DNA from 3 places in the Dyadobacter sp. 22481 genome. Region 3 is predicted to be linked to each of the others. Evidence: riboswitches for the same ligand, from Rfam matches in the RefSeq annotation. Region 3 holds a riboswitch; each other region holds the start of a gene.

Region 1 (6,998 bases), 1.6 Mb from region 3:
AAGGAGTACAAAGACCTTGGCAAGATCGTGGACCAGTATGCGCTTTACCAGAAGTTGCAGAAAGACATCGCCGGCACCAAGGAACTTATAGCAACTGAGAAAGACGAAGATCTGCGGGAAATGGCGAAGGAAGAGCTCGATGAGCTGGTCCCTAAGCTCGCAGACCTGGAACAGGCGATTAAAGAGCTGCTTATTCCAAAAGATCCTAACGACAGCCGTAATATTATCCTCGAAGTCCGCGGCGGTACCGGTGGCGACGAGGCCGCTATTTTTGCCGGCGACCTTTTTAGAATGTATCAGCGTTTTTTCGAAAAAATGGGCTGGCGTTCATCGATTATGGACTACACGGAGGGTACCAACGGCGGTTATAAAGAAATTATCTGCAAAGTGGAGGGCGAGGATGTGTATGGCAAAATGAAGTTTGAATCGGGTGTGCACCGCGTACAGCGCGTACCTGCCACGGAATCTCAGGGACGTATTCACACATCTGCTGCTTCGGTGGCTGTTCTGCCGGAAGCGGAGGAAGTGGACGTCCAGATCAATATGAACGACGTTCGTGTCGATACTTTCCAATCGTCAGGTGCGGGTGGACAATCGGTTAACACGACTTATTCCGCGGTGCGTTTGACCCACATTCCGTCCGGGCTCGTCGTAAGCTGCCAGGACGAGCGTTCACAACTCAAAAACAAAGATCGCGCGTTAAGCGTACTACGCTCTCGCCTGTACGAGATCGAATTGAAGAAACACAACGATGCGATTAGTTCACAGCGGAAATCGATGGTAGGTAGCGGCGACCGTTCCGACAAAATACGGACCTACAACTACCCCCAAAGCCGCATTACCGATCACCGGATTGGATACACCGTATACAATCTTCCGGCTGTTATGGAAGGCGATATTGCCGAATTGATCGAGAAACTGCGCATTGCTGAGAATGCAGAAAGAATGCAGGAAGGGGAAGCGGTTTAGCGTCTATTTCGCAGGATACAAAGTCCCGTAAGTCTTCGCTTTATAACTTTCGAAATCCTGCTTTTTGTGATGATCGTCTCCGAAAAAGGTGATAATCTGATGAAACTCCTTTGCTTTCAGGTAACCTGGTAGCGGCTGGATCATGTTAAACTTATCGTCCAGGAAGACGGTCGTGGGATAACTTGGCTGGTTGTTGGTTAATGCCAATGCGATCTCGTTAATGCCTCGGCCACCCTGGGCAAGGTATTTGAATTCCTTATCCCCGAGCTTGATCGTCCCTTTTTGCTCTGCATCGAGCTTAACGGCATAGTATTTCTTATTGATATACTCCGTTACGGCTTTGTCCTTGAACGTTTCGCGGTCCATCACTTTGCACCAGCCGCACCAGTCGGTGTAGACGTCGATCAGGATTTTACGGGGCTCTTTCTGGATTTTGGCGAACGCTTCTTCGATGGTCAGCCACTGGATGCCTTCGGCTGGTCTCGCTATGGCTGGCTTATTGGCAGCGGGCTTCTCTACAACGCGCCCCTTACCGGTATCGGCTTTAAAACCGGCGAGCAATACCAGCATTGCCGGAAATATTATCAGTGATGACAGGAGTCGTTTCATGGTAATTTTTTAGATTTCTTTTCTTAAACAAATCTCAGACACAATTCATTGCCTAATAACGCAATCGATATGGAAGCCAGTAAAGTCATCCCAATTTTACGCATTTTTGACGAAACCAAAGCACGTGAGTTTTACATCGGCTGGCTTGGCTTCCAAATCGACTGGGAACATCGGTATTCCGATGATGCTCCGCTCTACATGCAAATTTCCCGGGACGGCGTCACACTTCACCTCTCCGAGCATCACGGCGACAGTACACCCGGCGCCAAGATTTTCATCGAATGTACCGGCGTGCGGGACTTTCATCAAGAGCTGAACGAAAAACACTACAAATACAACCGTCCCGGCCTGGAACAGGAGCCTTGGAATGCAATACATCAGTCACCGTTGTCGATCCATTTATGAACCGGCTGGCATTCAACGAGCGGCTTTAAGCATTTTTTGCTTTGCCCAAAGACACCAGAATGCCACCAGCAATGATCAGTAGCATGCCTGTCAGCATGGAAAGGGAAGGAATAGCTTCGCCCATCAAAAAGCCGATCAGTACCGAGAAAAGGATATTGGAATACCCCACAGCAGCGACGCGCCCGGCTTTATCGAAGGTAAACGACTGCGTGAGCATTTTTTGTCCTAAAAGTGCCGTAAGCCCCAGGGTCAGAAAACCCAGCCATTGCCAGGCAGTCTCCGGCCATTTAAATGTACCTATTAGAAAATCCAAATGCTCCATTGGATAATAGGTGCCAACCAGCATCGACAAAATAGGCATTACAATACCGCTGAGCATGAAAGAGAGAATGATCGCACGTGTGTCGTACACCACGCCTAACTGCCGGATTGAAAGGTAGGAAACGGCCGTAAGCAAAGCATTGCCCAGACCCAACGCATTGTCTCGCAGCGACGATGAAAGGTCGGGCCGGAAGACGAACAAAATACCGGTAAAACCAACAAATATGGCCATCCATTCCTTTCCATTCAGCGTTTCGCCTATGAGTAGCCAGGAAAAGAGCGCGAGAAAAATCGGGTAAGTGTACTGATATGTGGATGCACGGCCAAGCCCGAGCGTTTGAATTGCATAAAAGAGCATGTAGAGAGAAAGTGTCCCCACTACTCCCCTGAAAATCAGCAATCCCAGCTTTCCTCCCTCCTGCCTCAGCGGACGCTTCCAAATGCTGCTGATAATAAAGACCACGCCGACGATATTCCTAAAAAAAACCAGTTGAACTATGTGGAATTCCCTCCCGAGCCATTTCGAGATCGCAGATGTGAGCGAGAAGAAAAAAGCGGCCCCCAGCATGAGGTAAATGCCTTTCAGGGAAGACGCGGTCGAAAATTTTTCAGTAGAAGAAGCCAAAAGCAATCAGAATTTGCGCAAAGATAGCGGTTATCACACACAACGGAAAGTCGGCGAAAATACCTAACTTTACACCCGCTTGGTGCCATAAGCTGCTTCTAGTCAGCAATTAGGCTTAATAGGGAATTCCGCGAGAACCGGAAGCTGTCCCCGCAACTGTAAGTCTGCCAATTTGCCTCCGATTCTTCATGCCACTGTTTTTACGACGGGAAGGCACCGGATGCGAAAGACGAGCCAGGAGACCTGCCAAAGCATTTGATCGGCCCGTTTTCGGAGGAAAAACAGTAGATCGCCGCCATTCATTGCGATTTAGCGTGTTTACCGACCGGAGATTTGTGAGTTACTGGATATTGTGGGCAAGTTTTGCACTGGCACTACCTTGTTATGCGCAAAAAGACTCCATCGACCTCGACCCGGTGGTAGTCAGGGGTTTTGTTCCTCAAAAATTCATGAGCGGCCTCAAAATACAGACCATAGACTCAACTTCCCTCGCCCAGCTACGGTTTCAGAATATCAGCGATGTGCTTTCCGCATTTACACCTATTGCGTTCAGGAATTACGGCCCAGGGCAACTTAGTACCGCCTCATTCAGAGGCACTTCTGCCAACCACACGGCTGTTTTATGGAACGGGCTCAATATTAACGCCCCCACCCTCGGACAGACCGATTTTTCCACGATTCCCGTTGCCGGCTTCGACCAGCTTTCGGTTCAATATGGCTCAGCGGCCAGCATTGTAGGTTCCGACGCCGTAGGTGGAAGCATTCTGCTAGGGAGCAACGTCAATAATGATGCGTTCAAGACTTCGGCAGGATCGCAGCACGACAGTTTCAATAACCATCAGTTTCAGGCAAATGCACGCTATTCTGGAAGTTTGAACGATCAATGGTCGGTTTCCGGAAAAACAGCCTTCTACAACGGACTGATGAACAACGATTATCCAAGGCGTTACCGAAGAAGCTACCTGCTTTTGCCCACGGAAACCTGGCAGAAAGGAATGGTGCAAGACCTGTTCTTTCGTGCAAAAAATGACCGGGAGTTATCAGCACATATCTGGCTCACCGACAATAACCTGACTTTGACACCCGACGACGAGCAAGGCCGTGAAATGACCCGGACAACCGCCTACCGCACGATGGTTCGCTATCAGGTGCGGACGCTTGCGGTGCGCACAGCATGGGTACGCGACGTCATCGATTATGCCAAAGGCGACCTCGCCCACCCCGACCATTCGGTAACTAACAAGTTCGCGTCAAGAGTCGAAAAAGACTTTACACTAAGTCTGGGAGACAACATAAATGCTGTTTCCATCAAAACCGGCGGGGAATGGACGCATTATCGTTCGCGTGTACCCGGCTATGCGCAATCGCCCGTGAGCGAGAACCGCACAGACTTTTTTCTACTGACGCGCTGGCAGCCGGGTTCGAGGATTACCGCGTCCGTGAATCTCAGGCAAGGGTTTGTGACAGGCTATAATCCGCCATTCACGCCTTCGGTAGGGCTGGAATATGGTTTAATTCAAAAAATACATTATAATCTCAAAATCAAAGGCTCGGCTGGCCGCAGCTACCGCGTGCCTACGCTGAATGAACGCTATTGGAAAGATCTGGGAAATCCTGGCATCCGCCCGGAAACAGGCTGGAATAAGGAGATAGGCCTCGAACAAATCTTCAAGGAAGTATTCGGCGGCTCATTGCGCACTTCCGCAAGTTTTTACCATAACCGCATCAAAGACTGGACCTACTGGAACCCGTCGATGGGCTTCCGCGTCGAGAACCTGCAACAAGTGCTGGCCCGCGGCATTGAGCTACACCTGAGTTACCAGCAGCAGACCGGCACGATACGGCCAGGGCTGGACGCAGGCTACGCATTCAATAAAAGCAGCCAGGAAAAAGCCTACGATAATTACTCACAGGACATTGTCGGGAAACAACTTGCTTTTGTACCTGAGCATACGGCAAATATCAATGTGTTTTTCAAGTACAGGTCGACTCGGTATACGAGCCAGTTCCAGGCGGTTAGCAAGCGCTATTCTACTTCCGATAATATTCAGTTCCTGGATGGTTACGGGCTTGTAAACCTGATGAGCGAAACCACCTTTTCCTTCAACAAATTCAAGTTGCTCTTGCAGGCGCAGATCCGTAATGTCACCAACACGTTTTATTTGAATGTCAGAAATAATGCGATGCCGGGAAGAAGTTTTGCATTAAGTTTAACCTTTAGTTATGATTCTCAATAAATCAATGAAAATGAAAAAACAGTTAGCCAGTTCATTAGCAGTAGCGTTTTCCACCGTGTTGCTATGGTCGTGTAACCAAAGCGATCCGGCTGCGAAGGGAGATTATGTGAGTGGTGTTTTTGTGTCAAATGAAGGGAATTTCACACAGAATAACGGTGCGATATCCTATTTCCCACGTGAAAGGACCACCGCCGACCCCGATATTTTTGCTGCTGCCAACGGCACTAATTTGAAAGGCGGTGTGCAGGATTTTGTGGCGGCGAATGGGAAAGGGATTATCCTCGTCGACAACTCGGCAGCAGGCCAGGACAAGGTTGAATTCGTAGACAGCCATACTTTCAAAAGCGAAGGAACAATTGGCGCGCCCGACATTGAAAACCCGCGTGAGGTAGTACTCGTCGGCAATAAAGCATATGTGTCGTGCTTGGGAACAAATGCCGATTTGAAATACACCACAGGCTACATCGCTGTTATTGACATTACGACCAAAAAAGTTACCAAAAAGATCAATGTGGCCGATGGCCCTGAAAATCTGGTTTACAATAATGGTAAACTTTACATCGGAACTATCCAGTGGGGCGCCGGGAACAAGCTAGCGATCATCAACACAACTTCCGACGAAGCAACGTCGCCGATTGCCACACCAGGCATCGCCAATCCGGTGGGTATCGATGCCAATGGAAAATTGTGGGTAAATGCAGGTAGTAAGGTCCTCCGCATTAACACCGAAACCAATGTTACCGAAGCAACGCTGCCCATCGCTACGGGCGGCGACAAAACGCCAGGCAATTTCACGTTCAGCCCCGATCTGAAAAGCATATTTTTCGTGCTTTCGGGGTTCAATGCGATGGGTAAAGAGTACGGCGCAACTTACAAGTTTTCTATCTCGGATACACAGATCGCGATGGCGACGCCGCTGATCCCTCGCTACTTCTCCGGCCTTGCCGTTGATCCATTGCAAGGGCTGCTATACGCGGGTGTGAGCCCATCCTACACGCAGGCGGGCTATGCGGTACGCTACCGCACGGACGGTTCCGTAGTCGATTCCATCAAAGTAGGGGTTATTCCTACCGGATTTTTCTTTCAATAACTGCTCAATGCCGTTGGCCGCTTATCACAGCACATCAACAAATGACTATGAGCAGTATAAACAAAAAAAGTCCCCCGTGTGGGAGACTTTTTTTGTTTCGGACTATGCCAGCTTATTTAAAAAATCCTTGCGGATCGGGCAACTTGGCTTTTAATAATTCTACAAAATCGAGGTTTAGCTGGGTAAAATCCAATATACGGCCCTTGTGCAGATGATCCCACGATTTGTCGAGCTCATTGAGATTATAATGCAGTAATGCCAGGTTATACTGGCCGAGCGCGTAGGTGGAATCAATGGACACTGCATGTTTCAGCAATTCAGCCGCCTCGTCCAACTCCTCTTTCCGGCTGGTAATCGCGTACAGTTTCAACTCAACTGTCGATAAATCCACCAACAACGGTACATTGTCTCCTTGCAGGCTCACGCCCTTGCTCAGCATTCTTTTGGCATCCACCCAGTTTTCACGCTGGTACGATACAACCCCAAGCCCCCAGTAGGCTTCTACGTTCTTGTCGTTCAGCAGTTGGGCGAGATTGAAGCGGTAGCAGGCGGTGTCCAGAGAACCTTCCTGCAAATATTCCCAGGCACGGGTCGCGAAAAAACTGCTGGCCTCTGTGCGGCTGGAAAATGATTTGTCACATTCATTCAGGAATTTGATCTCTTCATCAATCTGCTCCGATGTCTTACTCACCTCCCCGAAGAGCGGGATAACTCGCCTCTCCTTTAAATCAAGGGGCTTTTT
Region 2 (6,998 bases), on a different contig from region 3:
GGTGCAAATGCGTAGTAGGTTTCGAGTAGTCTTTCAAATTTCAGAAGTGGCTTATCGTAAAAAACGATGGCATCCAGCTCGTTAATCGACAGCCCGCCGTATTCGAGGCAAAAGGCAACTGCATTGGAGGGGAACCCGGGGTCGTGCTTTTTGCGTGTAAAACGCTCTTCCTGTGCTGCGGCTACAATTTCGCCATTATCTATAAGAGCCGCGGCCGAATCATGATAGAAAGCCGAAATACCTAAAATTTTCATTAATGAGTGATTAGAATAATGTGTACAGTTTCGTCTTACACCGTTCAAAAGGCGTGCAAGATAAGCATTTTGCAAACGACACCCGGCTAGCTATTCCAGTATTTTCTGCCGCACGATAAATTCTACAATTTCATGGGCGAAGCGCTGTGCTCCGGGTTCGCTTACGTGGCACACATCGCAGAACAGGCTGGGGTCCTTCGGCATGGTGTTCTCCATATCCAGAAATAACGTGCCATACTGCTTCGATAGTCGCCGGATTACCTGATTATGGACATCTATTCCCTTCTTGACGTGCTCCGGTTTTCCCCAGATCACGACCGGCGATGCGAAGTAGCACCCCGCAAAATGCTTCATATCCTCCTGCTCGCCCGTAAGCGTCACGTTCGGGGGGAAATAGGTCGCGTAACTCATGAGCAGCAACTTTTCGCCCCGTGTCTGTGCAATTTTTATAAGCTCTTCGATATTCTGCCGGTAGGGCTCCCCGGTTTTAATGTCCCCCCCAAATTTTGCATACTGCGGATCTACCTTTTCTGCGCTGACATAAATTCTGTGCGTCATACGGTCCCGGACTGTTGATATTAGCTTATCAACCAAATAAGGAATGACGGTCACATTGATTTCCCGGTGCCGCCGCAAGAGCTCGATGTCGTGGTACCACTTAATATGCGTGTAATCTTTCCGGAAATATTGTGGAGGGATATTGTTGGCCCGGTTCTCGTTTATCGCTTCATAATAAAGCACCAGGTCAAACTGCTTATCTTCCAGCAGTTTGTATTTCAATACATTATCCAGGGAAGTATGGCCGGCGCCCGCAACATTATAGATAGCAAACCGGCTTTCTTTGCCGTAATGCTTTTGCAGGATCGTATCCAACCGGCTTTCCAGGTGCGACCACGGCGTACTGACGACCGAACCGCCCAAAATCAGTATGTTTTTCACCCCTGCACCCCGGACAATCGGCTTGTCCCGGACATCGTTCATGTTTTCGTAAAATCCGTTATACAGGTAATCCGAAGGGCGGAGAAATGGATAACCGAAAAATATAAGGCTGATACGAAGCAGTATTTCTGCAATTAAGAATAAAAGCAGGGCAAAAATGAAAGAAAAGAATAGTAGACGTGATTTCATTGAACAGAGCAAGGGTATACAGATACCCAAATATAATGTCCAAAAAAATCTTTATATAATATAAATATTGAATATTAATAAAACTTAGCATTCGGGTTATTCCTGTAAAATCCGGGTGGGCTTATGATTTTCGTCCAGTGCCACAAACGTAAAAATCCCGGTCACTGCCTTTTCCCGGCTCACCTCGTACATTTTCTCTACGAAAATATCCACCCGGACTTTCATACTAGTGTTCCCAACGGTCTCGACGCGGCCCACCAGCTCGATAATGGTCCCCGCAGGGATCGGATGTGTAAAATCGATACGGTCCGACGAAACGGTAACGCATCTCAACCTCGAAAACCGCGTTGCTGCAATGAAAGCGACCTCATCCATCATCGACAGCGCGGTTCCGCCGAAAAGGGTATCGTAATGATTGGTGTTATTGGGGAAAACAGTTTTAAAAACGCGTGTTTCCGAGGCGATGATTTTTTCTTCAAGTGTCAACATAACGGCATTTTAATGATAAAAAAGCTAAGGCCAGGAGAGCCCTGGCCTTAGCTTGAAAGGGGTTGTCGCTACCCCGCGACTTCGACCAATTCGCGCAGCAAGTTAGCCGCAGAAATCATGTTACGCAAAGCCGCTTCGGTTTCCGGCCATTTGCGGGTCTTCAATCCGCAGTCCGGGTTCACCCAGAGGTTCCGCGCCGGAATGACCTTCAATGCCTTTTCGAGCAACAGGATCATCTCGTCGACCGTCGGCACGCGGGGCGAATGGATGTCGTACACGCCCGGGCCGATTTCATTCGGATAATTGAACTGCGCGAATGCGTCGAGCAGCTCCATTTGCGAACGCGAAGTTTCGATCGTGATCACGTCGGCGTCCATCGCCGCGATGGAATCGATAATGTCGTTGAACTCCGAATAGCACATGTGCGTATGGATCTGCGTCTGGTCGGCCACGCCTGCGGCGCTCAACCGGAATGCGTCCACTGCCCATTTCAAATAGGTTTTCCAGGCATGTTTCCGCAGCGGCAAGCCTTCTCGGATCGCCGGTTCGTCGATCTGGATCACTTTAATGCCCGCCTTTTCCAAATCAACCACCTCGTCGCGAATCGCGAGCGCAATCTGGAACGTGGTATCCTTCCTGGGCTGATCGTCACGTACGAAAGACCATTGAAGGATCGTAACAGGGCCGGTAAGCATGCCTTTTACCAGTTTTGCGGAGTTGGCCTGCGCAAACGCCGACCATTTCACCGTCATTGGCTCCGCGCGTTCCACGTCGCCATAAATGATTGGGGGCTTCACGCACCGGCTGCCGTAGCTCTGCACCCAGCCATTTTGGGTAAAAACAAACCCGGAAAGCTGCTCGCCGAAATACTCCACCATATCGTTTCGCTCGAATTCCCCGTGAACAAGTACATCTATTCCGAGCTCCTCCTGCCAGCGCAGCGAGTCGACGATCTCTTCACGAATGCGGGTCTCGTATTCGTCCAACGTCAATGCGCCTTTTTTGAACTGCGCACGAAGCTGCCTTACCTCGTCGGTTTGTGGGAACGAGCCGATGGTAGTCGATGGGAATAATGGCAATTTCAGTTTTTCCAATTGAATGGCTTGCCGGATTGCAAATGCATTCTGCCGGTCAAAATCCGATTCCCTCACTTCGCTAACCCTTGCTTTAACGGCCGGCTTGTGGATCAATGCGGAAGTGCGGCGGCTTTCAATGGCTTTTTGATTGGCCAGAAATGCACTATCGTTCGAACAGTCAAGCGTTGTGAGCCTTGCCAATGTCGTTACCTCATGCAGTTTCTGCTTGGCAAATGCCAGCCAGTTTTTGATCTCCGGCGTCAGTACCGCTTCATTCTTTTCAAGCTCCAAGTCGTACGGGCTATGCAGCAGCGACGACGACGGAGCCACCAAAACCCGATCTTCTCCCAGCACATTTACCGCCGTCTTAATCCATTTCAGCGACTTGCGGTAGTCGTTTTTCCAGATATTCCGGCCGTCGACAACACCGAGTGAGAGCTTTTTAGTGGATGATACAAATGAATCATCAACCAGAATTTGCGGTAATGTTTCTGCTCCACGTGTCAAATCCAAATGCAATGCATCCACCGGTAATGCGGTCGCAATTCCCAGGTTATCTTCGAGGGGCCCGAAATACGTCGTTACCAAAATACGCAGCTTCGGAAGCGCCTCCCTGATCTGGCTATAAGCGCTCAGAAAAGCCAGTTTTTCCTTTTCATTTAAATCAAATACCAATCCGGGCTCGTCGAGCTGCACCCATTCGGCACCCCTAGCCGAGAGTTCTTTTAATATTGATATATAAATCGGTAAAAGACTATCCAGCAGATCGATGCGATCGAACCCGGCTTCTTTTTCTTTACCCAAAAGCAAATAGGTGACCGGCCCAAGTAATACGGGTTTTGTAACAATACCCTTTTGCAACGCATCTTCAAATTCCAGCAGAACCTTGTCGGAGTACCGCTTGAATTTCTGGTCTTTCACAAACTCGGGAACGAGGTAATGGTAGTTGGTGTCGAACCATTTGGTCATTTCCATGGCATTGATATCCAGCCCGTTCTTCTGGTAACCGCGCGCCATTGCGAAATAGAGATCGAGCTCCTTGTTGGATTTACCGTCGAGCAACTGGTGGTAACGCCCGGGAATGGCCCCTACCATCAGCGACGTGTCGAGGACGTGGTCGTAAAGCGAAAAATCATTGGAAGGAATGAGGCTAATGCCTGCATTCTGCTGCGTTTCCCAGTTCTGGTGACGGATTTTGCGGGCAACTTTCTGCAGTGCATCGCGGTCGATTGTACCCGCCCAGAATTGCTCGTTGGCTTTTTTAAGCTCACGGAGGCTCCCCACGCGCGGGTAGCCAAGATTGTGTGACAACATGTTTTTTTGTGTTTAAAGAGTTAATAAAAACCCTGTGAAAACACCCTCCCATCCCTGCAAACGCCTGTTGCGGACGTTGGCCGGTACTTCATCTATCGCGGCAACGGCGAGGCTACCCTGCGAAACGAACAGATACAGTTCCCCCGAACCAGCCGGGAAGCCTGTGGTACTGCAATAAAATGTGGTAAATCAATACTTGACTACCCCCCACCCGTGAGGGAGAAGCCATTGAGGATAATGGCAAGTCTCCTGGCTTGTATCATTTTTACCGCCCTTCTCGCCGCGCCTGGGCGCTGCAATGGGACGCGAGGGTAAAAACGAGTCCTGAAATCGTCAGGACAGATACTTACAGTAGCACGACTGCCCGTGAATTGCACACGGTTCCTTTTTGTTTTGCTGGATTTTGGCTGAGGGATCCAAAAGCAAAAACCATTACCCCGATTGACGGGCGTTCACAAAGAACTGCGTCAAATTTAGGCGGGAAGGGCATTCGGCTGGAAATGGCGTCGCAATTTCAGTGAAGCGGATAGAAATTAGTCCTTCGGCAGGATAAAATATCTGTTTTGAGGTTGAAATGCTGCTCTGAAAAGTGATTTCATTAACGCGCATTTTACAAACAACCCATTACGAAATCAACTCCGCAGCGTCCGCATCCAGTATAAACTCTGCATTCATATGGTTTTGCAAAACTGTCGCCGGGAAGTCCTTCGAAACCGGGAACGCGAGTGCGCGCTGGATAACCGGCGCTTTTGATCCGCCCGAAGCAAGCAAAATCGCCGAACGCGCTTCCAGAATGTGCCTGATACCGACGGTAATGCCACGGGTAAGCGTGGTCGCCTGTTTGAAATACTTCTGCCCTACTTCAACCGTAACGGTATCGAGCTCCGAAATGTGGGCGTAGGTGTTCCAGGAAGTGCCGGGCTCGTTGAGGGCAAGGTGACCATTCATTCCAACACCTAATATAATGAGGTCGAGGCCACCGAGGCCTTCTACAATCTTATTGACGCGGTCGCATTCGGCCTGCGGGTCGAATGCTTTGCCGTCGAAAAAGACAATCTGATCTGCATGGAGGCCGATAGGTTTCAGAAAATCACGGTCGAGGAGATCGCGGCAGCTGCCGTCGTCGCCGGAGCCGAGGCCTATCCATTCGTCGAGGCCAATGAAAATGCATTTAGAAAAATCAACACGACCGTTCTGGTTGGCGGTTACCAATGCGTCGAACATGCCTTTCGGGCTGCTGCCCGACGGGAAGCAGATGACCGATTCGGGTTTGTGGTTCATCAGATCGATCACCCGCTCAGCCGCAGCGGCACTCATCAGCGCATAGTCGGGATAGATATTGATTTTGGGTGTCATAAAAGCGGTGTTTAGGATACAGGCTGGTCAATCTAAACATTCTTTTTTCAGAGCTGAACATTTATCCATAAAAAACTCCAGAAACTGCAAACCCGATCCTAACTTTACCGCACATTGTTCATTTTACATTATCATTCTACTTCAAAAATGGAATACCGTATAGAAAAAGACACGATGGGCGAAGTGCAGGTGCCTGCGCATGTATACTGGGGCGCCCAGACGCAACGCTCGATCCAGAACTTTCCTATCGCACAGGATATCAATAAAATGCCGAAGGAAATCATCAAAGCCTTCGCATACCTGAAAAAAGCAGCCGCTATCACCAACTTCGAAGCCGGCATTCTCCCCCAGGAAAAAAGCGACCTCATCGGCAAAGTTTGCGATGAAGTCCTGACCGGCCAGCTCGACAACCAGTTTCCATTGGTAGTGTGGCAAACCGGCTCGGGAACACAGTCGAACATGAACTGCAACGAGGTGATCGCCTACCGCGGGCACGTGCTGCAAGGCGGCGACCTGGCTGATAAAACCAAGTTTTTGCACCCGAACGACGATGTGAACAAGTCACAGTCGTCGAACGACACCTACCCTACTGCGATGCACATTGCGGCCTACAAAATTCTGGTGGACGTGACCATTCCGGGCATTACCAAGCTGCGTGATACGCTGAAAGCGAAATCAGAAGCATTTAAAAATGTAGTCAAAATCGGCCGTACGCACTTCATGGACGCTACACCACTGACGCTAGGCCAGGAGTTTTCAGGTTATGCTTCGCAACTCGATCACGGTTTGAGAGCTATTCATAATACATTGGCGCACCTTTCGGAACTGGCATTGGGCGGTACCGCGGTAGGAACAGGCATTAACACGCCTCCGGGATATTCCGAAAATGTAGCGCGTCACATCGCCGCATTGACCGGCCTGCCATTTATCACTGCGGAAAACAAATTCGAAGCGCTCGGGGCACATGACGCAATTGTGGAAGCGCACGGGGCATTGAAAACCGTTGCGGTGAGTCTGATGAAGATCGGTAACGATATCCGCATGCTATCGTCGGGCCCGCGTTCGGGTATCGGCGAGATCCATATTCCTGATAATGAACCGGGAAGCTCTATCATGCCGGGTAAAGTGAACCCTACCCAATGCGAAGCCATGACCATGGTAGCTGCTCAGGTGATGGGTAACGATGTGGCGATCGGCATCGGTGGTTCCAACGGCCACTTCGAACTGAACGTTTTCAAACCGCTGATGGCTTACAACTTCCTGCATTCTGCCCGTTTGATAGGCGATGTGTGCGTTTCGTTCAACGATAATTGCGCGGTGGGTATCGAGCCTTTGCATGAGAATATCAAGAAGCACGTGAACAACTCACTGATGCTGGTTA
Region 3 (6,998 bases):
CGTCAGAAAATCGGTCCAGCGGGAGAGCATATTGCCCCACAAGTGCTTCACAATGCTGGCAATGCTGTTGCTTTCGTCATTGTATTTCCAGAAAAGCTGCTCGTCGCTCAGCTGCGCGAGCGTCTTTTCACCCAGCATTTTGTAATATTCAAATTGCTTCCTGACGCTGTCGATGTATTCCTGGCTCATAGCTTTATGATTTGGGATTGATTGTCTGATTATCCAAATTACAAATTGCTGCCCGTAAAATGAACCCGGATCACCTCCCCGTATGCTATTTTAATATCAAAAACGCTGGTCAGTGCTATTTCGTTGACAATCGACAGGATCAAGCGGATCACGCCGGCATGGGTCACAATAGCCACCTTCCCGTATCCCGTTTGCCCGATTTCCTCCCAAAACTCACGCACGCGTGCATACATCTGCACCATGCTCTCGCCCCCGGGCGTGCACACGTTCACGTAGTCGTCCATCCACAACTGTAATGCCTGCTGGTCGACCGTATCCCAGGTTTTACCCTCCCATTCCCCGAAATCCAACTCCTGCAAGCGATGATCTATCGAAAATGCGGGCGAAATCGCGCGGGCCAGTTCGGTACAACGCAGTGCGGGGCTGGAAAAGATTACATCAAAATCGTCATCCAATTGGGAACACACCGCATCCCGTTCCGACGGAAAATCAGCATGCAGCAGAAGCTCCTTTCGCCCGTAAATCAGACCCGCCTCGAAAACAGGCGTCGTGTGGCGGATCAGACAAATTTCCATAACACGACTACGAAAAAGTAAAATGCGACCTCACATACCTGCTGAATCGCACCCAGGCAATCGCCGGTATAGCCTCCGATCCATTTTTTAAAATAGTTCGCCAGCAGCAGCGTGACCAGCCCCAATAGTGGAATCCCCGCCAATACCAATGGCTGTCGCACATATACGGCCATTCCAAACAGCGGCAATACACCGAAAACGATAGCCGTTACCAGCACCCAAAAAGGTGGCTTCCCGGCGACCGGCTTCGCTTTACTGTCGGTATCGCGCGCGTATGGGAGCATGTAAATGACGAAAACCGGCATGAGCCTGCTTAATGCATGGCCGCTAACCAATATCCCGAATATCCCGCTCTCCCACCCCGCGATAGATTGCAAAAGCGCGAATTTCAACGCAAGAATCAATATCAAACCTACGGAGGCATAGGTACCGACCCGGCTATCCTTCATGATTTCCAGGATCTTTTCGCGCGTCCATCCGCCTCCGAAACCATCGCAAACATCGGCAAAACCGTCTTCATGGAAAGCACCGGTCAATAGTATGGAAATGATCATGGAGCACAAAACAGCTATCGAAGGGTTTGTGAGATAGGCTGCCCCAAGCCACGCACCACCCGCGACGCCCCCCACAATCCAGCCCACAAACGGCAAATAGCCCGTCGCCAAACTGAGGTTTTCAGGTCGGTAAACTACCCATTTAGGTGCCGGTAAGCGCGTGTAAAACTGTAATGCCGTAAAAACCAGGGTGAGATGGTGACGTATTGGGAGCATCTGCCTTCGGTTTAGTTCTCTGCTTTCTGACTTACCCCAGCACTTTCAAAACTTGCCATTTCGTTCAGGAATGCGACGGCGCTTTGCAGGAGCGGGTACGCGAGCGCGCAGCCTGTGCCCTCGCCCAGGCGCATATCGAGCTTCAACAACGCTTCCGATTCCAGTGATTCGAGTAGCAAGCGATGGCCTTTTTCGTTGGATTGATGGCAGAAAACCGCATTTCGCTGAACGCCCGGGTCCATTTTTAATGCAACTAAATAGCTAACGGAAGCGATGAAGCCGTCGACCAGCACCAGCATACCCAGCCGCGCGGCTTCGCGCATGGCGCCGCACATCATCGCGATTTCAAATCCGCCAAATGTCGCCAGAACCGATTCGGGATCATTACCTGTATTTTGATGGTATTCCAATGCCTGGGTTAATACCGCTATTTTTTTGGCAAGCTGGTCGTCGTCGAGGCCTGTTCCCTTGCCTGCGCATTCAGATATCGGCCTGTCGAGTAACCGGCTCATAATCACCGATGCCGAAGAAGTGTTACCAATACCCATCTCGCCAAAACCGATCACGTTACAGCCGGTCTCTTGCACCTGCCGGACTAATTCGGCACCCTTTTCCAGGGATTGCCTGCACTCGGCGCCCGTCATAGCAGGCTGCTGCAAAAAGCTTTTAGTCCCAAAGCCCACCTTCGCGTCGACCAATTTTTCATTTTTACCAAAATCATAGTCTACACCGGCATCCACCAGCAAGAGACCAATGCCGTGCTGCCGCGTAAAAACGTTGATCGCTGCACCTCCACCGATGAAGTTAAGCACCATTTGCGGCGTAACTTCCGATGGATAGGCGCTTACGCCTTCCGAAGCAATCCCATGGCTGGCTGCAAAAACGATGATATGCGGGCTCACAAGTTGCGGCGACAAGGTGTCCTGCACCGACGCAATTTGAAATGCCAGCTTTTCAAGCGCTCCCAAAGCACCCAAAGGCTTCGTTTTCAGATCAATTTTCGCCTGAATTTCCTGTTTGGTAATAGTGGCAGTATACATAAAGTTATTGAAGAGATTTTAATACCAATGGAAGTCCCGAAACGATCAAAATCGCCTCTTGTGCCGCAGCGGCCACATATTGGTTGGCCCAGCCCTGCAAATCGGCAAATTTCCGGCCCGCTTCCGTTTCAGCATGAACGCCCATGCCTATTTCATTGGATATGATAATTAATGTAGCGTCGATATTCGCCAGCATGTCGAGTTCGGCTTTAAATGCGGCCAGCGACTTTTCGACATCATATTCAAAAGCAACAAACAAATTTGTAAGCCACAATGTAACGCAATCGATCACCGCCACCTTTCCTGCGAGCGGCAGCAAATGAATATTCCGCTCACTTTCCAGCAATGTCCATTCCGGCCCGCGCTCTTCCTGATGCCGTTTTACACGCCTGGCAAAATCCTCGTCCCAAACCCTCGACGTAGCCACATATACCGGATTGGCACTTTTTTGCAATGCCAGATCCATCGCAAACCTGCTTTTTCCGCTGCGGACACCGCCCGTAACGTAAATGATCATGACGGCTCCGCACTTTTAAAGCGTTTATACAAAAAGAGCTGCCATTTTTCCTCCGCAACGCCTGCCTTGTCCATTTCGGCTCGTGCGAGGGTAAAAAACAGGTCCGACAGCCGGTTGACATAAGCCGGGATAGCCTCATTTACCTCGTCGGTTTTGATCAGCGACACCAACCTCCGCTCGCCCCTGCGCATTTGCGTCCGCGCAACATGGCATAGCGCCGACACCTCGTTCCCGCCCGGTAGCAAAAAGTAATCGGACGGCGAGGTCATAGCAGCTTCAAGCGCATCGATCCACTCCTCACAAAAAGCCGCTCCATCGACCGGCATCGGGTTTTTGTTCTCTTTTTTTGCGTCCGAAGGGCGAGCCAGGTGGGACATCATGTCCATCAGATCCTTTTGTATTTTGTGCAGATTAGCCTGCCATTCATGCCCCGTGCCCAACTTTACGCGCAGCAATCCGATCGTCGAATTGGCTTCATCAAGCGTGCCGATGCATTCAATGCGGACGTCGTCCTTGCTTACCCGGCTTCCGCCAAACAACCCGGTGGTACCCTTATCGCCCTTTTTGGTGTATATTTTCATTTAATTGATTGATTTATAGTATATCAACTCGTGCTGTGGCAACAGCTCCGGGTGAAGAATGCGGATCAGGTCGGCCAGCACCAGATGCGGGTTCACCGCACCGGATTCCCAGTAATCGTTCGCACCCTGCGCATTCATGCGGTTGTTGTAGCTGTAAATACGGTTGGTTTTGAATGATTTGAAGTCGGCATAACGGATGTCGCGCGCCAGAACATCTTTCCTGGTTTGTACATTTCCAATGCTCACATTCAGCCAAAAGTCGGCCTGCAGCGCAACCGGATAAACCGTTTCAAAGCTTAGTGGCAAACTTCCCGTCGCTTTTGTGTTCGCCCAATGGTACGAGGCTCCCGCGTCCCGGAAAAAGCAGCTCACGTAGCTATCGCCATTCGGAACATTCCAGGCGTCTTTCGAATTCATCCCCGTAATCAGGCTGGGGCGTAAGGCAACTTTGGCTGTCAGTTTCACCAACTGTTTATATTCCTCCTCCACACGCGCGAACTTTTTGTTCACTTCTCCTTCCTTATTGATCAATGCAGCGAGCAGTTTCACCCATTCCGCCCGTCCCAGCGGTGTGGTTTCCACCCACTCCGAATTGACCATCACCGGAATCCCCGCCTGATGTAACGACTCATACCGGCTCACCTTCGAAACCGGACTGCCCGTAGCCATAATCAGATCGGGATGCATGCTCACCAACAATTCTTCATTAAGCCCCTGATCTTTGCCTACTTCCACAATCCGGCCGGATTTGATCCGGTCCAGCACTTTGGCGGAAGAAACATATTTGAGATTTCCCATACCTGTGAGAATATCCTCGCAGCCCAGGAACCCGATCAAGCCGATGTGCAGCGACGACATCGCGACCATGCTCCTAACGGGGATCTCGATCACCTGGCTGTCGTTGTACCCGATCGGGCGTGGCGTACCGCGTTGTACCAGCACATACGTGAGCGTATCCGTCGCTTTCTCGAACGGGCTCATGATCCTGACGACCTTATAGTACTTGTGATAGCTGATTTTGAAGCCCTTGGCATAAACCACTTTGGCCTTTTCGGGGAAGAGGTCACGACCAGCGTAATGAGAATCGCCTTTTTCGTAAAGCGATGAAGAAGTGCTGCAACCGGCCAGCAAGCCGCACAGCAGTATGGCTGCAAGTATTTTTCTAATAGTCATGAGTCACCGGCCTTTCTTCCGAAAGCCATATTAACAGCGTTTGCAGGCAGGTCTTCTGACTCGTTCAACCCTTGTGCCTTCCCGGGGTAACCCCAGTGACATCATACAAGAGCCTCGTTGTGAACTCACAGCAGCGGAGACTGTTCCGGACTTTCACCGGATTCCCTTTTAATCACGCGAAATGCGTGTACCTGGATGGCCGCAAAACTAGCGATATTTTATTGCTTATCATTGTAAAGATTCATTTGCACACTCCCAACATGAAACGAGACGACATCCTACGGAAATCGATCCTGGAAGATATTTCCGAAGATTGGTCGGCACTTCGCCAGCGTTGGTTCAGAAAATCACGGAAGACAGAGACTTGAACTAATCAACAGAAGAATCATCAATACCATCAACACGCAAGTCCGGTGATTAACATTTGCCGCGCTTGTAATTTCGCCCGGCTTGATGACCCGGTCGTTCTCGCCGATAAAAGGCTTCTCAACCAACTTTCCCTGATACACATTCGGCCCTCCGAAGCGGCAATCCAAAATTCCCGCCAGGGCTGCCTCGGGGTAACCGGCATTCGGGCTTTTGTGCTTCCCACCAAATTTGAAGATAAATAGTAACCCTCGTTTGCTCCCGGTCACCAAAACCATCAGCAACGCTGTCAAACGCGCCGGGATAAAGTTGGCCACGTCGTCCAGCCGCGCGGCAAATTTCCCAAACCATTCATAGCGTTCATTCCTGTACCCCAGCATCGAATCCATCGTGTTGACCATTTTATAAGCCATCATGCCCGGTACCCCTGCTATCGCATAGTAGAAAAGGGGCGCTACGACTCCGTCGCTCAGGTTTTCGGACATTGTTTCCAACACCGCGATGCGTATCTGCTGCGCATTCAGCTTTGAAGTATCCCTGCCAACAATTCTCGAAAGCTGTTGCCTACCTGCGTCCAGCCCTTCATTTTCCAACACACTGAACACCTTTTTACCTTCCGCAATGAGGGAATGGTTGGCCAGGCCGTAATAAACCCAAATAGTATTGACCAACACCAGCAAAACAGGAAGCTGCATCAGTATTACATTGGTCCAATAAAAAAATGCAAACACTGAAACCACCAGGAGTACGCTTAGTACCGTCCCCTTCAAAAACCGGAACCGGCCATGGTTCAAGAGTTTTTCACCCTTCGCAATGGCATTACCGAACACCCGGACCGGATGTGGCCAGCTGTCGGGATCGCCCAGCCATAAATCCAGCAAATACCCCGCAGCCAGCGGAAGGATTAATAATAGAGCGTCTGCCATTCTTTCAATGCATCGAGCATTTTCTGATTATCATTCGGCCGTTGCGTGGCAAGGCGCAAATGTTGCCGTGACAGGCCACGGAAGTTGCCGGCGTCGCGGATAAGCAGGCCGTGTTTGTCGACCAGGAATTCTTTGAGTTGAGCCGCATTGCGCACCAAAGTTCTTGCTAAAAAGAAATGCGTATCACTTTCCAGCACTTCCAGACATTCCAGTTTTTGCAATTCTTGAACGAACGTTCTTTTATCCTCCAAAAGCTGTGAAACTGGTGGCTGAATATCCTTGAAATGATCAAAGATGTAATGTCCGGCCGTCATGGCTATGCTATTAACAGTCCAGGGCTGTTTGATATTCATCAGCGAATCAATCAATTCCTCGCGTGCGAGCAGATAACCCAACCGCAATCCGGGAATAGCGTAAGTTTTTGTCAACGAACGCATGATCAGCAAATTCGGGAACTTCGACATCAACGAAATAACTGACCCGGCTCCCTCTGTGAAATCGATAAACGCCTCATCGACTACGAACAAGCACTGCGGGTTTAGTTTAAGCCAGTATTGCAAATCTCTAAAAATCAACCCAGTTGGATTGTTCGGACTACAAATAAATGCCAAATCACTCCTCAACCTCGGCAATTCCAGTGCATCGTGCCAGGTCAAACCAGCAATCTCATGATCGAATAACAGGCAGGCATCCTCATATTCAGCAAATGAAGGAATCACGACCGTTGTGCGCTTTCCGGAGAACAATTGAGCAACCAGGTAGATGCTTTCGGTAGTTCCGCTACATACGAGCACCTGCCCTGCCTGCACCTGATGGTGCCTGGCTACCTTTTCGCGCAAACTCTCGGCAAGTACCTCCGGG

Evidence for each region. Region 3 has a riboswitch for cobalamin ahead of ACTJJJ_RS17195 (ABC transporter substrate-binding protein). Riboswitches for the same ligand answer to the same signal wherever they lie in the genome.
Region 1: linked by a shared signal. The riboswitch ahead of ACTJJJ_RS10470 (TonB-dependent receptor plug domain-containing protein) and the one ahead of ACTJJJ_RS17195 (ABC transporter substrate-binding protein) in region 3 are both predicted to bind cobalamin.
Region 2: linked by a shared signal. The riboswitch ahead of metE (5-methyltetrahydropteroyltriglutamate--homocysteine S-methyltransferase) and the one ahead of ACTJJJ_RS17195 (ABC transporter substrate-binding protein) in region 3 are both predicted to bind cobalamin.

The regions. Positions count from the first base shown of each region.
Region 1 covers NZ_JBQENV010000002.1:80,094-87,091, reverse strand. Annotated here, with positions in the region: gene prfA (peptide chain release factor 1) at 1-969, shown strand, start outside; gene ACTJJJ_RS10485 (thioredoxin family protein) at 973-1,578, opposite strand; gene ACTJJJ_RS10480 (glyoxalase superfamily protein) at 1,648-1,983, shown strand; gene ACTJJJ_RS10475 (DMT family transporter) at 2,009-2,929, opposite strand; cobalamin riboswitch at 2,994-3,194, shown strand; gene ACTJJJ_RS10470 (TonB-dependent receptor plug domain-containing protein) at 3,265-5,166, shown strand; gene ACTJJJ_RS10465 (DUF5074 domain-containing protein) at 5,177-6,256, shown strand; gene ACTJJJ_RS10460 (tetratricopeptide repeat protein) at 6,369-6,998, opposite strand, start outside.
Region 2 covers NZ_JBQENV010000003.1:1,181,016-1,188,013, forward strand. Annotated here, with positions in the region: gene ACTJJJ_RS23570 (carbamoyltransferase family protein) at 1-254, opposite strand, end outside; gene ACTJJJ_RS23575 (hypothetical protein) at 345-1,382, opposite strand; gene ACTJJJ_RS23580 (acyl-CoA thioesterase) at 1,479-1,868, opposite strand; gene metE (5-methyltetrahydropteroyltriglutamate--homocysteine S-methyltransferase) at 1,940-4,261, opposite strand; cobalamin riboswitch at 4,484-4,710, opposite strand; gene ACTJJJ_RS23590 (6-phosphogluconolactonase) at 4,886-5,617, opposite strand; gene fumC (class II fumarate hydratase) at 5,765-6,998, shown strand, end outside.
Region 3 covers NZ_JBQENV010000002.1:1,713,777-1,720,774, reverse strand. Annotated here, with positions in the region: gene ACTJJJ_RS17225 (DUF1572 domain-containing protein) at 1-189, opposite strand, end outside; gene ACTJJJ_RS17220 (histidine phosphatase family protein) at 228-764, opposite strand; gene ACTJJJ_RS17215 (adenosylcobinamide-GDP ribazoletransferase) at 749-1,534, opposite strand; gene cobT (nicotinate-nucleotide--dimethylbenzimidazole phosphoribosyltransferase) at 1,546-2,574, opposite strand; gene ACTJJJ_RS17205 (bifunctional adenosylcobinamide kinase/adenosylcobinamide-phosphate guanylyltransferase) at 2,579-3,091, opposite strand; gene ACTJJJ_RS17200 (cob(I)yrinic acid a,c-diamide adenosyltransferase) at 3,088-3,672, opposite strand; gene ACTJJJ_RS17195 (ABC transporter substrate-binding protein) at 3,673-4,845, opposite strand; cobalamin riboswitch at 4,874-5,055, opposite strand; gene cbiB (adenosylcobinamide-phosphate synthase CbiB) at 5,193-6,137, opposite strand; gene ACTJJJ_RS17185 (pyridoxal phosphate-dependent aminotransferase) at 6,116-6,998, opposite strand, start outside.